Regions from separate parts of the Mucilaginibacter boryungensis genome, predicted to be linked through region 1. Evidence: riboswitches for the same ligand, from Rfam matches in the RefSeq annotation. Region 1 holds a riboswitch; each other region holds the start of a gene.
What was found. Region 1 has a riboswitch for S-adenosylmethionine ahead of IRJ18_RS09035 (homoserine O-acetyltransferase family protein). Riboswitches for the same ligand answer to the same signal wherever they lie in the genome.

Region 1 (5,602 bases):
TTCATGAATATATTCAAACTGTAGTGCTTCAACCAGGTCGTCATCTTCATAACGCAGGTAAATATTGAGTTCTACGTTATTAGTAAACCGCAAGTCCTTTTTATTGTGCGCCTTTTTATACTCATATTGATAATCATAGCGCAAGGCTGCGATATCTGATAACACAGCGGAGCCGGTAGGATGGCCGCCGGCGCCTTTTCCATAAAAGAATTGCTGATCGGCAAAAGCCGCCTGTACGGTAACACAATTGTATTCGTAATCTACATTGTAAAGAAATTCGTGTTCATTCACAAACTTAGGTAACACAAACATAGTAACATGTTGGTCATCCAACTCTTTAGCAACAGGCACCAGTTTAATCTTCAGTTTCTTTTCCCGCGCATATTGCAAGTCGTTTGCGTGTAGGTTTTGGATACCTACATTGAGCACTTTCTCTGGTTTCACCACTACACCATAGGCGTGCGCGGCTGCTATCACCAGCTTATACTTGGCGTCAAACCCACCAACGTCAAGCGTTGGGTCAGTTTCGGCAAAACCAAGGTCCTGTGCCAGCTTAAGCGCGGTATCATAATCCATATTCTCATTATAGCCCTTTGATAGGATGTAATTAGATGAACCGTTGAATATGCCGCTGATAGAGTGCAGCAGTTCGTTATCATAATACTCCTCCAGATTACGGATTATCGGAATACTACCGCACACGGAAGCTTCGTACAATAATGATGTACCGTATTGATGTTGCAGGTCAATTAATTCCTGCAAATAAATCGCCAGCATTTTTTTACTGGCTGATACAACGTTGCGCCCGGTTTTTAAAGCGGTAGATACGATATCATATGCCGCTTCCGTATCGTTTATTAATTCAACAATCGTATTTATCTCCGGGTTATTCAATAACTCATCTTTATCGGTCGTGAAAAGCTCCGGTGGCAGGGTACGTTTCTTTGTAGGATCTTTAATGGCGATCTTAACGATCTCAATATTCAGGTTTTTAGTGCGGATAATATCGTATAAGCCCTGGCCAACAACGCCAAAGCCAAAAAGTCCAATTTTAAGTTTTTTGCTCATTGTATATTATGCGGTTTGCTGCAAGTCAATAATCTTACCTTTTACGTCGGTTTTTAAAAAAGATGAAATAATATTTGTCAGATTCTCTGTATCAATTAAAAATCCGTCGTGCCCATAAAACGAATCTATTTCAGCCAAAGCAGCCTTCGGTATTTGTCTGAACAGATATTGCTGCTCTTCGATAGGGAATAATACATCAGATTTAATGCCGATTACCAGTGTTTTAGCAGTAATAGTACTCAGAGCTCTTTCTACGCCCTGGCGGTTACGGCCCACATTATGCGAGTCCATTACTTTAGTTAAATACCAATAGCTATATGCATTAAAACGGTTAACCAATTTTTGACCCTGGTAATTCTGATAGCTGGCTGCACGGTAATTGTGTAGTTCGTCGGTTTGTTCTTGCTGGGTAACCCCGTATGTTTTATAGGTACGATAGGAGATAAGCGCAATACTACGTGCTGCTTTCAAGCCTTTGCTGCCGCCATCGGGCGTATTATTATAAAAGGTTGTATCAGCACTTAAGGCCAGGCGCTGCGATTCGTTAAAGGCAATGCCCCAGGGTGAATGACGGGCATTGGTGGCTATTAAAACCAGGTTTTTTATCCGGTTTGGCTCCATAATACTCCATTCCAAAGCCTGCTGACCGCCTAAGGAGCCTCCTAATAATACTTCAATACTATCAACCCCTAAATGATTAGCCAGTAATTGATGCGCTTTAACAATATCCCGGATTGTATAATCAGGAAATGTAAGATAGTAGGGCAGGCCGGTAGCCGGATTAACACTTAAAGGACTGGTAGTACCGTAGGTCGAACCTAAAATATTGGCGCAAACAATGTAATGTTCTTCGGGGTTAAAATAATCGTTCTCACCGAATAAACCTTTCCACCAATCCAGCACATCTGAATTAGCTGTTAGTGCGTGGCATACCCAAACTACATTATTACGTTGTTTATTTAATGTACCATAAGTATGGAAACCTATTTCAAGCTCCAGCAGTTGCTTGCCCGATTCCAGTTCAAATGGCTGTTGATATTTAAATATTTGTGTATTCATTGTTTAAAAACCGGCTATTTAGGCCTGCAACCTTTAATAACCTTACTATATCACTTATAAACTAAAAAATGGTCTTGTTAATTGAGGGTATCAGTTATTGTCTTATAACAGGAATTGGTATAGATAATTATCATGGTATGTGTTTGAATAAGTTTGTTAATGAATTGAAATAGAGTTAGATAAGCTATTGTAAGCTATGCACGTATTTTCAGTAAAAAGAAAAGGAAACGTGGTTACAGCTTAACAGCAGCAGCAACAACAAATCAGCACGCCATTATTAGTGGTATGACAGCTAAAAGACTTACGCGTTTGCGTATCTGAAAATTTGTGTTGGATGTTGTTAGTACTTTTCATGGTTGTTAATTTATAACCCCCGGTAATCCATTCACCGGGCCAGGTGTTGGCACCTTCTCCATTTTAGGAGGGTTGCCAGTGGGTCTTAGAGCCTGATCTCTCGCCACTTCTTTATAAATCAAAACCTTTTTGAAGGGATTTGACTCTAATATTTTAGTATTGCTACCAAATAATGTTGCGAATATATATTAAAAGGATATATGCTTCCAAATTAAATTTGTAAATGATACGATTATGATTGAAGTGCTGCCGACATATCTGCTATCAGGTCATCAATATGTTCTAACCCAACCGATACCCTTAACAAATTTTGTGGTGTTTTAGTATCCGGCCCTTCAACTGATGCCCGGTGTTCTATTAAACTTTCTACACCGCCTAAACTGGTGGCAATAGTGAACAAATTTAATTTCGACAACACTCTTTTCGCCTCATCGGCACCCCCTTTAACACAGAACGAAAACATAGCACCAAAGCCCAGCATTTGATTTTTAGCTATCTGGTGCTGCGGATGTGATGTTAACCCAGGATACATCACACTTTCTACATTTGGGTGTTTTTCTAAAAAATCTGTAAGTAAAGCTGCGTTATGCGCATGGCCTTTCATGCGATAAGGTAATGTTTTAAGGCTGCGCACCAGGTAATAGCAATCCATTGGCGAGGGGATAGCGCCGCCCATTTCCTGCACCTGGCGTATTTTGTCCCACCATTCGTTTTTTACGGGTGTAATTAAAGCACCCCCCATTAGATCGCTGTGGCCTCCAAAATATTTTGTAGATGAATGCATCACCAGATCAGCCCCCAGGCTTAGCGGCTGCTGAAATATAGGTGTAGCAAAAGTGTTATCACAAACAACCTTAATTGCATGTTCTCGGGCTATGGTGATTACCTTTTTAATATCGGTGACCTTGAGCAATGGATTGGATGGCGTTTCTATCCATATCAAACCGGTGTTTGGTTTAATATGCGCCCTTAATACTGCTTCATCGTTCACATCAATAAAATCAAACTCCAGTATTCCTGCAAACAGTGTTTTTATCTGGTTACGAAGGCCATGGTACATGTCATCAGGGCCTATAATGTGGGTGCCTGGTGTTAATGATTGAAATACAGCCATACCAGCTGCATTGCCCGATGAGAATGCCGCAGCCTCTACACCACCTTCTAATCTTGCCAGTACATTCTCTAATAAATGCCTGTTAGGATTTGCGGCGCGACTATAAATATAACCTTTTTCATAGCTACCATCAACTTCCCGTTCAAATGTGGTCGACATAACAATGGGTTGTATCACAGCTTTAGTAGCATCATCAATTTTATTGCCGGCATGTATGGCTATAGTTTCAATTTTCATATATTGGCGGTGTAGCGTTTTGCGGTAAAAATACGTATAGTTATAAAATAACTGATCATGAAAAATATTCTATATCTGCTAATAGCAGTAGCACTTTTAACATCGTGCATAAAAAATAGTGACGCTGATGCCACGCCGCAAATAAATGATACTTATGACATAGATAATGTTTACGGCCAATGGTTGTTAACCACTATTAATGATAAAGCAGCAGGTACCAGTATTTCACCTACAGATGAAAACCTGGTTGTTTTTAGTACGGCAGGGACGGTAAAATATTATACTAATTCAGCCTTAACCTCTCAGGATACTTTTACTATCATTCAGGGTAAAAGCATTTATACTATAGAAAGAACTTATCAATTATCTTACGGTAGCACAACCTTAAAAAGATCCGTCCTGATAGCAAAGAAAGACACCCTTTTATTAGCCGATGAAGTAGCAAATGGCAAATCTTATTTGTATACGCACCATAAATAGTTACATCTGTATGATATTCTGAAGCGTCAAAAACGTATTTTTGCCTGAAAGAATATACGGATGCAAAGTGAGCAAAACTTACAACTATTATTGCAGTCTCAGCACTTATCTGCCGAATTAAAACATATTGCTAAGAAGGTACTTGTTGGTGAACGAATTACCTTTGATGAAGGTGTAATTTTGTTTGAAACAGGAGAATTAGGTTACCTGGGTATTTTAGCTAATTATATCCGCGAACAAAAGCATGGTGCTAAAACTTACTTTAACCGAAATTTCCATATCGAACCTACTAATCTTTGTGTTTACGATTGTAAGTTCTGTTCTTATTCACGTCTGATCAAAGAACGATCTGAAGGGTGGGAGTATACCATGGACGATATGCTTAACATCGTGAAGAAGTATGATACCGAATCGGTTACTGAGGTGCATATTGTCGGTGGGGTTTTACCACAATATGATGTGCCATTTTATATGGAATTATTTAACCGGATTAAAGCCCATCGCCCCGATTTGCATGTGAAAGCATTGACACCTGTAGAATATCATTATATATTTAAAAAAGCCAAGCTTGATTATGCTACCGGCATGCGCATGATGAAGGAAGCCGGGTTGGAAAGTATGCCGGGTGGTGGCGCCGAAATATTTCATCCGGAAATACGCGACCAGATTGCTAAAGATAAATGTACAGCCGACCAATGGCTTCAGATACACGAGGAGTGGCACAAATTAGGTATGCGATCAAACGCTACCATGCTTTATGGGCATATCGAGGCGTACAAACATCGCATAGACCATATGGAGCGCTTGCGACAGTTACAAGATAAAACAGGTGGGTTCCAAACATTTATTCCATTAAAGTTCCGTAATAAGGATAACCAGATGTCGCACATTGCCGAATCGTCTGTTATAGAAGATCTGCGGAATTATGCTATTTCTCGCATTTATCTGGATAATTTTGACCATGTGAAAGCTTACTGGGCAATGATCAGTCGTACTACCGCTCAACTTTCTTTGAATTTTGGTGTTGATGATATAGATGGTACACTTGATGATACTACCAAAATTTACAGTATGGCAGGTGCAGAGGAACAACATCCGGGTATGAGCACCCGTGAATTGGTGGAACTGATAAAACAGGCGGGCCGTCACCCGATTGAAAGGGATACTTTATATAATGTGGTTACAGACTATAATGAATATGAGTTCCCCGAGCAGGCAAAACCGCAATTTTATAAATTGCCGGTAGTTAATTAGTCACTGGTCATCGGTCATTAGTGGTTTTCCAATACT
Region 2 (5,602 bases), on a different contig from region 1:
AACAGGTTTATCGTGTTTTTGGGTGGTCTTTCTTGCTAAAGGGAGGGCGATAAGGCATAACATTGAAATGGTATTAACTATAGTTATCATAGCTGCTTATTGTTATTGTTGTAAATTAATTAGTGCACAAATATACTTAATATATTATGCATGCATAATATATCCATACTAAAATAGTGCCATAAATTCACTTTTGCGAAAAAAGACAAGTTAAGCTTAGTGTATTAATATTTTAAAAAAATGGCACGGATAACCCTTTCCATTTTGATAAGGTTTTTTGTTAAAATGGGGTGCCCCTTGTTTGTAAGGATATAAGAAAAGCCCCGTTACCGGGGCCTAACCAAACAAACAATTCATAAACCTAAGTTGAGAAGCATTGAAAGAATTGCTATGTTTTTATTTTAAGCGGCCATGTGCGATTCCCTCCCATGGGGAGGGTGCAGGGAGGGGTTTTGTAAAGTCACGAAACCCCTCCCTACCACCGCACATCCTAACTCCCCCTCCCCATGGGAGGGAATTTGTGAATTCTGCCTATTTATAGGCTATACTCCCTGGAAAGAGTTAGGTGAGGCCCTCCTTATGCCGACCTTTTCAAATTCCCCGCTAAGCTGGCGTTATATACTGCCGAGATAACATCACGATTTGATAATGCAGTTTCAAACTCTGCATGACTGTAAACCACCTGGCGCGCTGCATCCAATACATAAGTGGCCGGTAGCGGCACATTAATATCAATACCCGAAAACCTATTCCATACCGGGTCTGCATCGCTGTATATCCGCAGGGTTTGGGCAATTTCATGCGCCGCATCGAAATAGAAATTAAGCGACAGGTTGTTTTCCCAAACCAGTTTTTCAAGGCTATCCTGCTTTTCTGCAGTGATAATGAGCAAGTTGCCGCCATTTGCCTTAATTTCCGCCTGGATAGCATTCAACTGCTTTAATTGATCTAAACCATGCTGCTGCCACTGTGGCGAATAAAAACTTATTACCAGCGGCTTGCTCAGCAATTGCTTTAAAAGGATGGCGCCGTGTGTTTCGGCACCATTAAAAAAGTGCTGCCAGCGGGTATAGGTATTTTGCAAAGTAAAATTGGGCAGGTAATTCCCGGTGCGTACCGGCTTCAGGGGCTTATATGGCTTAAACGCAATATCGGCCTCGGGCACAATTTCTGAAAGGTCGAAAAATGGGTATTTACTGGTGTTAATGGTGGTAGTTAACATGATAATATATTTTATTGAATAAACAGATAGCCTTTCGGCAATAACTAAAGCGAAGGTGCAGCCTAACAACAACAGTGGTCCAACCCGTAAATAATTCCGTAATATTTCATGTTTTGATATTTCATAACAAAAGCATTTAAATAGACGACAATTTTAGTAGTCTTTTTTGATAAATTTTTATTTACTTGTTTTTTTAATCAGTAATAAGCCTAAAGTGTACACATAACAACCCACGCATAACCCACCGAAGGCTTCCAGGCATGCAAATACAATAAGTACCACAGTTAGTATTTGCGCCGCGAAATTTTGTTGTGATGCCAGCAATATTAATATGCCCGCCGTAAACACAAACCCAACGCCCACAGCAAATCGTTTAGGGGCACGGTCAACCGGTTTATGCTTAATTTTCAGTTGTTTGATCACTGCGTCGCTTAAAAACCCTATCGGACTGTAGTTCCCCCAACTGGTGGCGCGCAATAAAAAATCAACGGCCAGTATAGCAATTATCACCCAGGCGTTGGTCAGCAAAAAAGTTACCCCCAGGGCCAGCACAAAAAAGGCATTAACACGGGCCTTATTTTCGTTAATGGTTACAAAATCTACCGGGCATTGCAGGTTGCTCATCAGCTTACTTAATTTATTAATTTAAAACAGAGAGATCAGAGATGGAGTTGAACCACCGTTAAAGGCCTTGCTAACCTCCGCCTATCCACTCGGCCATCTGATCGTTTTATTCATCTCCCCCCAGCCGCTCCGCTATATATCAGCGGAGACGGCTTCATAAAACCTTGCACAGTTTTACTTTACTAAAGGAGATACGTATATTTTTTGCCCTCCAGACCCCTAAAGGAGGAGTGTTAAAACCTTGCACAGTTTTACTTTAAACCCTGCCCTTTAGGGGCTCGGGGGGCTTGTGTATTATTTATTTGGCTGCGGCGTTGTCCTTAAATAAGGTTTTATTACTTTATGCCCTTTAGGGAACTTAGCCGGTATATCTTCGGTTTTAATAGACGGCAATACCACTACATCTTCGCCATCTTTCCAGTCGGCCGGGGTGGCTACGCTATGGTAAGCTGTCAGTTGCAGCGAATCAATCACTCTTAATATCTCGTTGAAATTACGACCGGTTGATGCCGGGTAAGTGATGATCAGTTTGATCTTTTTATCCGGGCCTATAATGAACAGCGACCTTACCGTAGCGTTCAGCGACGCGTTAGGGTGGATCATGTCATATGCTTCGGCTATTTTGCGGTCTTCGTCGGCAATGATGGGGAAAGTTACCTCAACGTCTTGCGTTTCGTTGATATCCTTTATCCATCCCTGGTGCGATTCTGCCGAGTCTACACTCAGCGCCGCCACTTTTACATTGCGTTTGGCAAATTCTTCTTTCAGGGCTGCGGTACGGCCCAGTTCGGTGGTGCAAACCGGCGTATAATCGGCCGGGTGACTGAATAGTACACCCCAGCTATCGCCTAAAAATTCGTAAAAATCAATTTCGCCCTGGCTGGTTTTGGCTTTAAAGTTTGGCGCGTCGTCGCCTAATCGTAAACTCATGGTCTCAGTTTTTTAATGTTAGATGTATTTTGTTAGTTAAAGCAAATTACCGGAATAATTAACTTTAAACCCAATACGAAAAATTTAATACTTAATGTTGCTTATCTGCAAAAGCTGAAAAGAGAGGGAACCGTAAATACGGTGTGGAATTTTTGTTCACTCGCTTATCTTTCCCTGTTTGGTTACAGAGCAGGAATTAGCACCTTATTAAGTCGCATATACGCGGTCTCACAGGTTGCTAAGACGTCTTCGGGCCTTTCCCTCAGTCTTTCTGGATAAGTAAATAAAGAACGATTACGGCAACAAATATAAGGGCAATAATTTAAATACCAAATAAAATCTATAGATTTAGTAGTGTTTATTTGAAATGCGTTGATTATCAGGTAGAAATATTTTATTTATATCAAATTTGTCATTGCGAGGAGTTGGCATGCAGGTGGTGGGTGAGGTAACGACGTGGCAATCTCGTAGCAGTAACTATCTCTCATATCCAATTAGCAAACCACTATAATGGCGTTGCCTTCGGCCCGCGCTATCCGCTCATACTGCACGGGCCTTAGCCACGGGCCGGTATCCGCTCCTATCGCTAACGCGGGGATTTTAATACTTGAAAAAAATTCTTAAATTTCCTGTAACCATTTTTTTTAACCGGAGTTTACAGGGCTATAATGATTAACTATAAAAACTAAACCTGCTTGGATACGCTGAATGATAACGCGATCATGCTAAAAGTAAAAGCCGGCGACCTGGACCGGATGGGGCTGCTTTTCCAGCGCTACCATCGCCAGTTGTACGGTTTCCTTTACCACATGACCTACCAGCGCGAGGCCGCCGAGGATATGGTGCAACAGGTATTTTATAAAATGCTGAAATACCGGCACAATTTTACCGGCAGCGGCGAATTTATCCACTGGATGTATGCCATTGCCCGCAATGTGCTAAAAGACCAGGGTAAACGCAAAAAACTGGCCATGGCAGCCAGCAGTGTTGAGGACATGGCCGACTGGATACCCGGCAGCACCAATATAGAGGAGCAGCTGGAAAGGAAGCAGGCAGCGCAGGGTTTGCAGCAAGCCATGGGCAGGTTAAGTGAAGATGAAAGGGAGATACTATCATTAAGCCGTTTCCAGGAGTTAAAACACCAGGAAATTGCACAGATATTGAATATAAGCGAGGGCGCGGTTAAGGTGCGGGTGCACCGGGCCATGTGCCAGCTAAAAGAGATTTATACCAAAGTTGAACGTTAAACAGACATAAAATGGATTGTGATAAATATAAGGAGCTGTTTACCGGCTGGATAGATAAAGACCTGCCGCCGGCCGAGCGGGTGAAACTGGAACAACACCTGAGCGATTGCCCCGGTTGTAAAGAAGAATTAGCCGCCATGAAGGAATTGTGGAGAGAAATGGGCACTATTGAAACCCCTGCCCCATCGGCACACATGCAGGTGAAGTTTGAAGCCATGCTGGATACTTTCAAGGAAGAGGCGGCATCTAAAGGGAATATTTGGGCGGAACTAAAAGAAAAGCTAAGCCAGTTTTGGCTGGTGCAGCCGCGCTTGCCTATGGCTTACAGCCTGGTGATTATTTTGATAAGCTTTGCCTGCGGTTATTGGGTATTTAATGCAGGTAAAGGCGGGCAGCAGGATAAGCAACTACAGGCACTGAGCAGCCAGGTGCATGAGTTAAAACAAACCATGATGCTGGCCATGCTGGAGAACCCGTCGGCATCTGAAAGGATTAAGGGGGTGAGCTACACCAGCGAGATAAAGCACGTAGACCAGCAGGTAATTGATGCTTTACTGGCCACGCTGAATAACGACCCGAACGTAAACGTACGCCTGAGTACGCTGGATGCACTGGCACAGCTGGCCGGTCACCCGGAAGTGCGGGCGGGACTTATAAAATCTATCACCGAACAGGATTCGCCACTGATGCAATCGGCCATTGCGGATGTGATGCTGAAACTGCAAGAGAAACGGTCGGTAGGTGAATTTAAAGAACTTTTAAAACAAAAGAATCTTGACCACGGTGTCAGGAACAAGATCAAAGAGACGATTAACAGTTTAATTTAAAACCAAAACACACATCATGAAGAAGTTAGTATTGATCGCGCTTTTAGCGGGATGGGGCCATACTTTTGCCCAAAAAAAGTCGTACGACGTTGAATTTAAAGACCATATCAGCAAGCAGTTTACACCTCAACAATCGGCGGCAGCTACCGTATTTGCCCTTTACAATGTATTTGGCAGCGTTAAAGTTGAAGGCTACAACGGCAACCAGGTTGTAATTGAAATAGACGAAACTATCTCGGCCCGCGATGCCGAGGAAATGGCCAAAGCAAAAGCTGAATTTAAACTGGGCTTCGACCAAAAAGCCGACAGCATTATCGCTTACACTGCCGAACCTTATGATACCCGTCCGCATAGCGGCCGCTGGAATAATGATGGGGACAGGCACCGTTACTACACCGTAAAGTTGGACTACACCGTGAAAGTACCCAACAATATAAATATTAATGTTGGCACTGTAAACAGCGGTAATGTTGGTGTGAAAGACGTGTACGGCAGCCTGAAAGTAAATAATGTAAACGGCGCTATCAGCATTATAAATGCCAAAGGCACTACCGTTGCACGCACCATAAATGGCAACCTTACCATTAATTATTTAAGTAACCCGCCCGAGGCATCAAGCTATTATACATTAAACGGCAAACTGGAGGCTACATTTCCTTCAGATTTGGCAGCCAACGTACAGTTTAAAAGTATGAACGGCCAATTTTACACCGACTTTCCCGATACCGAGGTATTACCTACCGAGATCACCA
Region 3 (5,602 bases), on a different contig from region 1:
ACCCCCGAATATTATCCTATGTCGTTAAACGGCTTAACGGCCGCGTGTAACCAGAAAACATCGCGTAAGCCAGTAGTGCAATATGACGAAGGAACTGTTGCCATAGCTTTAGATTCATTAAAAAAGCGTGGGCTGATATCTACAGCTACCGGAGGCTCAAGCAGGGCTGTAAAGTATAAACACAATTTCGCCATTGTATACCCTGTGTTGCCGCAGGAGGTTTGTATTATCTGCCTGCTGATACTGCGCGGTCCACAAACTCCCGGCGAGATCAATACTAATTCAGGCCGGATGTACGAGTTTGAATCGATTGATGAAGTGCAGCAAATATTAGAAAAGCTGGCAGCCGATGAACCGCCGTACTTAATGCAGCTACCACGCCGCCCGGGGCAAAAAGAAGTGCGCTATGCCCATTTGCTGGCCGGCGTGCCCGAGATTGGGGACGATGAACCGGATGCGCCTGTTGCCCACTCTGCCAGCGGATTGGAAGCTCGGGTAACTAAACTGGAGCAGGACTACGCTGAATTAAAAGAAGCTTTTGACAAGCTGATGAAAGAATTAATGTAGATTTAATACCCTTCTTTGGAGAGGGGGGTATCATCAATGTAAAAATCCGACGATGTCTATCCCGGCACAAACATCCAGCAAAACACGCATAGCCCCTACACCCAGTGGCTATTTGCATTTGGGGAATGTACTGTCGTTTGCTATAACAGTGGCACTTGCCAAAAAATACGGCGCTAAAATACTGCTGCGCTTAGATGACCTTGACCGCGACAGGGTAAGCCGGTTATATGTTCAGGATATTTTTGATACCCTTAATTTTTTAGAAATACCTTATGATGAAGGTCCGCGCGATTTTACGGACTACAAAAATAACTGGTCGCAAATTCACCGTATGGAAATGTATCAGGCGGCATTACAGCAACTGAAAGATAATAAATCCGTATTCGCCTGTACCTGTTCGCGTGCGCAAATTAGGAATAGTAATGTTAGTGATGCTTACCCCGGCACCTGCCTGCACAAAAACATAACGCTGGATACCGAAAATGCAAGCTGGCGGTTGAAGACAGATGCGACCGAATTGCTGAATATTAAAACCCTCCCCAATGAAGTGGTAAAAACTACTTTACCCGCAACTATGCAAAATTTTGTAGCGCGCAAAAAAGATGGTTACCCCGCCTATCAGTTAACTTCGGTTGCAGATGATGTTTTTTACGGGGTCGATTTGATAGTACGCGGGCAAGACTTGTGGGATTCTACCCTTGCACAAAATTATCTGGCCCCGCATATTGGCGCCGCGTCTTTCCGTGATGTTATCTTTTATCATCACCCATTGCTGATGGCATCCGGGAACGAAAAACTATCCAAATCGGCCGGGGCAACATCCATACATTATTTACGGGGAGAAGGCAAAAAGCCCCAGGATATTTATACCGGGATCTCAAAAATGCTTGGATTTGATGAGGCGGTTAAAAATTGGCAGGAATTAGCCGCCCTGCTTAATATATTTGCACCTGCCAAATGAACAATCTAAAACAACAACTCCACCAGCTTTGTAGCGAATTTGTGCAGCAGCGCATGGCCAACGCGCAACAGGCCATTCAATCGGCCGAGCAAAGTGCGGCCGAGGACACCAAAAGCAGCGCTGGCGACAAATATGAAACCGGCCGGGAGATGCTGCAGCAGGAAAAGGACAGGGGCATGGCCCAGCTAACCGAGGCGAACAAATTACTGGTAGCGCTCAATCGTATCAGTACCGCAGGCAAATCAACCAGGGTGGAAGAGGGCAGCGTAGTGAAAACAAATAACGGCAACTTTTACATCGCGGTAAGTGCGGGGGTTTTAAACTTAGCAGGCGAAAGCTATTTCGCTATTTCAGCCGCATCGCCCATTGGTTATAAAATGATGGGGTGTAAGGTTGATGATTGGTTTGAACAGAACGGAAAGAAGTATAGGGTGCTTGAAGTGATATAGGTAATTAAGCAGGCAGGCTGTTACCTGTGGTATGGCGCATTGTTGCTTTTATCTTCTGTTAAGTGGGTAATAGAAATATTGAATTCTTTGTTTACCAGATCTAAGGCCTCAAAAAAATCTTTAGCTTGCCAATAGTCTTTAGCCAGAGACGGGGCGTAAGTATAGGTATAAAAGCGAAATTTGTTTTTTGTTGCTACTTCAATATTACATGACAGGCCGTCGGTAAAGGTGATATTTTTATTGTTTATTGAAAAAAAATCCGGAAGGGTAAGTATCTGATGACTAAGTAATGTTTTGGAAAACACATTCCATCCGGATGCTGGCACCATGTTCCTATGCGTGTAGCTTGTCACCGAATCGCGTAAGCTTTGATATTTCCAGTCGGCATGAACATAATAATATTCAGCATCCCACCTATTCTTCCGGCATTTTAAAATGACCAGCTTTCTAACGTCTGTTAACGAATAATCATACCAGATACGAATTTGAATACCATCATAACCATGTTGCAGATCTTGCAATTTTAGGGCATGGTCCTTTTGCAGGTCGAGATCATACATCAGAATAAATTTGCCATTTGAATCTTTCGGTATATCAATTACTGTTTTGTTGAACCGGCGAGTGTTACACGCAGCAGATACCGTCAATAACATTATTGCTGCTATTATTAGTCTTAAACTATATAGATTGGTCATGCGTATGTACTATAACATAAAGCTAACAAACCTATTTGCAATTTACAGCCCTATTGTGCAACTTTGCACTGCTTATAGAGAAAGACGGAGGGATTAGACCCTGCGATGTCTTAGCAACCTGTACTTACAAGGTGCTACATTCTACTTACCGGCAAACAAAAGCCGATAAGACAGATAAGCGAAGGTCAAAATCAACACCCGACTTTTCGATATAAGCCGCTTTTTAAGTCTGAAGTTCTGAGTTTAAAGTCGTAAGTCAATACTGCTTTCCGATTTTAATACTTAAGGCTTTGTACTTAAGACTTACGACTCTCAAAGAATGGATATTAGAAAAGAATTAGAAAAACGCATCCTGGTTATTGACGGGGCAATGGGTACCATGATACAACGGTATAACCTTACGGAAGATGATTTCCGCGGGGAACGCTTTCGTGACCACCCTTCAGACCTGAAAGGCAATAACGACCTGCTGAACCTTACACGCCCGGATATAATTAAGGCTATTCACGCCGAATACCTGGATGCCGGTGCGGATATTATTGAAACCAACACCTTCAGCACACAGGTGATATCGCTGGCCGATTATCAAATGGAAGACCTGGCTTATGAAATGAGCTACGAGGGTGCACGCATTGCGCGTGAAGTGGTGGATGAATACAATAAAAAAACGCCTGAAAAGCCACGTTTTGTGGCTGGTGCCGTTGGTCCAACCAACCGCACCGCATCATTATCACCAGATGTGAACGATCCGGGTTACCGTGCTGTGAATTTTGATATCCTGGCCGATGCTTACTATACCCAGATACGGGGATTGGTTGACGGTGGCGCGGACCTGCTTTTAATAGAAACCATATTTGATACCCTGAACGCTAAAGCCGCCCTGTTTGCCGCTAAGCGCTATGAGGACGAATTACGCCAGAAAAACCCCGGCTATAAAGGCATCCCGCTGATGATATCGGGCACTATTACCGATGCCTCGGGAAGGACTTTATCAGGGCAAACCGTTGAGGCTTTCTGGGATTCCGTGCAGCATGCTAACTTGCTTTCGGTTGGGTTAAATTGTGCTTTAGGCGCTAAAGAAATGCGTCCGCACTTAGAGGAATTGGCAACCAAAGCCAATGTATATGTATCGGCTTACCCCAATGCGGGTTTGCCAAACGAGTTTGGGCAATACGATGAAGTGCCGCACGAGACTGCCCACCTGGTAGAAGATTTTATGGCCAGCAATATGGTAAATATTGTAGGCGGTTGTTGTGGCACCACCCCCGACCATATCCGGTGCATTGCCGAAAAAGCAGCGAAGCACCAGCCGCGCAAACGCCCGGAGATTGAACCCTATATGCGCCTGAGCGGGTTGGAAGCAGTAACCATTACCCCTGAAGCCAACTTTGTAAATGTGGGCGAACGCACCAATATTACCGGCTCACCAAAATTTAGCAAACTGATCTTAGCTGAAGATTTTGAAGGCGCGTTAACCGTTGCCCGCCAGCAGGTAGAAGGCGGCGCGCAGGTGATTGATGTGAACATGGACGAGGGAATGATCGACTCGGAAGCGACGATGGTGAAGTTCCTGAACCTGCTGGCCTCCGAACCGGATATTGCCAAGCTGCCTATCATGGTCGATTCATCGAAATGGTCGGTTATTGAGGCGGGTTTGAAATGCTTACAGGGGAAAGGTATCGTAAATTCGATCTCGTTGAAAGAGGGCGAAGAAAAATTTAAAGAATATGCCCGTAAAATATTAAGCTATGGCGCGGCTACCGTGGTAATGGCCTTTGATGAACAGGGACAAGCGGATTCGTACGAGCGACGCATTGAAATATGCAAACGCAGTTATGATATACTGGTAAATGAAGTAGGCTTCCCGCCGCAGGATATCATCTTTGACCCGAATATCCTGACCGTAGCTACCGGCCTGGAAGAACATAACAATTACGCGGTAGATTTTATAAAAGCTACCAAATGGATAAAAGAGAACCTGCCGTATGCTAAAGTAAGCGGCGGGGTAAGTAATATCTCGTTCTCTTTCCGCGGTAATAACAAGGTGCGCGAGGCCATGCACTCGGCATTTTTATACCATGCTATCAAAGCGGGTATGGATATGGGTATTGTAAATGCCGGCATGCTCGAGGTATACGAGGAAATTCCGAAAGACCTGTTGGAACTTGTAGAAGACGTACTATTGAACCGCCGTGCAGATGCCACCGAGCGACTGGTTACCTTTGCCGATACCATAAAGGGCGGCGGCGGCAAAGAGATCGTCCGTGATGAGGAATGGCGTAAAGGCACCGTGCAGGAACGCTTATCGCACGCGCTGGTAAAAGGGATTATTGAATACTTAGATGACGACGTAGAAGAGGCGCGTTTGGCCTACAGCAAACCGCTGGAAGTGATTGAAGGCCCGCTGATGGACGGGATGAACATAGTAGGCGACCTGTTTGGCGCCGGTAAAATGTTTTTGCCGCAGGTAGTAAAATCGGCCCGGGTAATGAAAAAAGCCGTGGCGTATTTACTGCCGTTTATTGAACAGGAAAAGCAACGGGTAATTGATGCCGGTGAAGATAGCAGCGGCAGCCGGGCTAACGCGGGTAAAGTATTAATGGCTACCGTTAAAGGCGATGTGCACGATATTGGTAAAAACATTGTGGGCGTAGTACTGGCCTGTAATAATTTCGAGGTGATAGACCTTGGGGTGATGGTGCCTGCACAAAAAATAATAGAAGAGGCAAAAAAACATCAGGTAGATATTATTGGGTTAAGTGGCCTGATCACCCCATCATTAGATGAAATGGTGCATTTTGCTAAGGAAATGGAACGTGAAGGGTTTACCATACCATTAATTATTGGCGGGGCTACCACCTCGCGCATCCATGCTGCGGTAAAAGTGGCTCCGCATTATTCGGGCGGCGCTATACATGTGCTGGATGCTT

Region 2: linked by a shared signal. The riboswitch ahead of IRJ18_RS13305 (peroxiredoxin) and the one ahead of IRJ18_RS09035 (homoserine O-acetyltransferase family protein) in region 1 are both predicted to bind S-adenosylmethionine.
Region 3: linked by a shared signal. The riboswitch ahead of metH (methionine synthase) and the one ahead of IRJ18_RS09035 (homoserine O-acetyltransferase family protein) in region 1 are both predicted to bind S-adenosylmethionine.

What each region holds. Positions count from the first base shown of each region.
Region 1 covers NZ_JADFFM010000001.1:2,166,008-2,171,609, reverse strand. The annotation lists gene IRJ18_RS09040 (homoserine dehydrogenase) at 1-1,068, opposite strand, end outside; gene IRJ18_RS09035 (homoserine O-acetyltransferase family protein) at 1,075-2,127, opposite strand; SAM riboswitch class I at 2,489-2,601, opposite strand; gene IRJ18_RS09030 (trans-sulfuration enzyme family protein) at 2,714-3,832, opposite strand; gene IRJ18_RS09025 (hypothetical protein) at 3,890-4,312, shown strand; gene mqnE (aminofutalosine synthase MqnE) at 4,373-5,566, shown strand.
Region 2 covers NZ_JADFFM010000002.1:105,410-111,011, forward strand. The annotation lists gene IRJ18_RS13285 (hypothetical protein) at 1-90, opposite strand, end outside; gene IRJ18_RS13290 (peroxiredoxin family protein) at 578-1,222, opposite strand; gene IRJ18_RS13295 (DUF4395 domain-containing protein) at 1,400-1,846, opposite strand; tRNA gene IRJ18_RS13300 (tRNA-OTHER) at 1,879-1,949, opposite strand; gene IRJ18_RS13305 (peroxiredoxin) at 2,141-2,776, opposite strand; SAM riboswitch class I at 2,938-3,058, opposite strand; gene IRJ18_RS13310 (RNA polymerase sigma factor) at 3,472-4,023, shown strand; gene IRJ18_RS13315 (zf-HC2 domain-containing protein) at 4,035-4,850, shown strand; gene IRJ18_RS13320 (DUF4097 family beta strand repeat-containing protein) at 4,867-5,602, shown strand, end outside.
Region 3 covers NZ_JADFFM010000002.1:1,512,182-1,517,783, forward strand. The annotation lists gene IRJ18_RS19575 (YceH family protein) at 1-567, shown strand, start outside; gene IRJ18_RS19580 (glutamate--tRNA ligase family protein) at 620-1,528, shown strand; gene IRJ18_RS19585 (3-oxoacyl-ACP synthase) at 1,525-1,977, shown strand; gene IRJ18_RS19590 (hypothetical protein) at 1,998-2,630, opposite strand; SAM riboswitch class I at 2,742-2,853, shown strand; gene metH (methionine synthase) at 2,992-5,602, shown strand, end outside.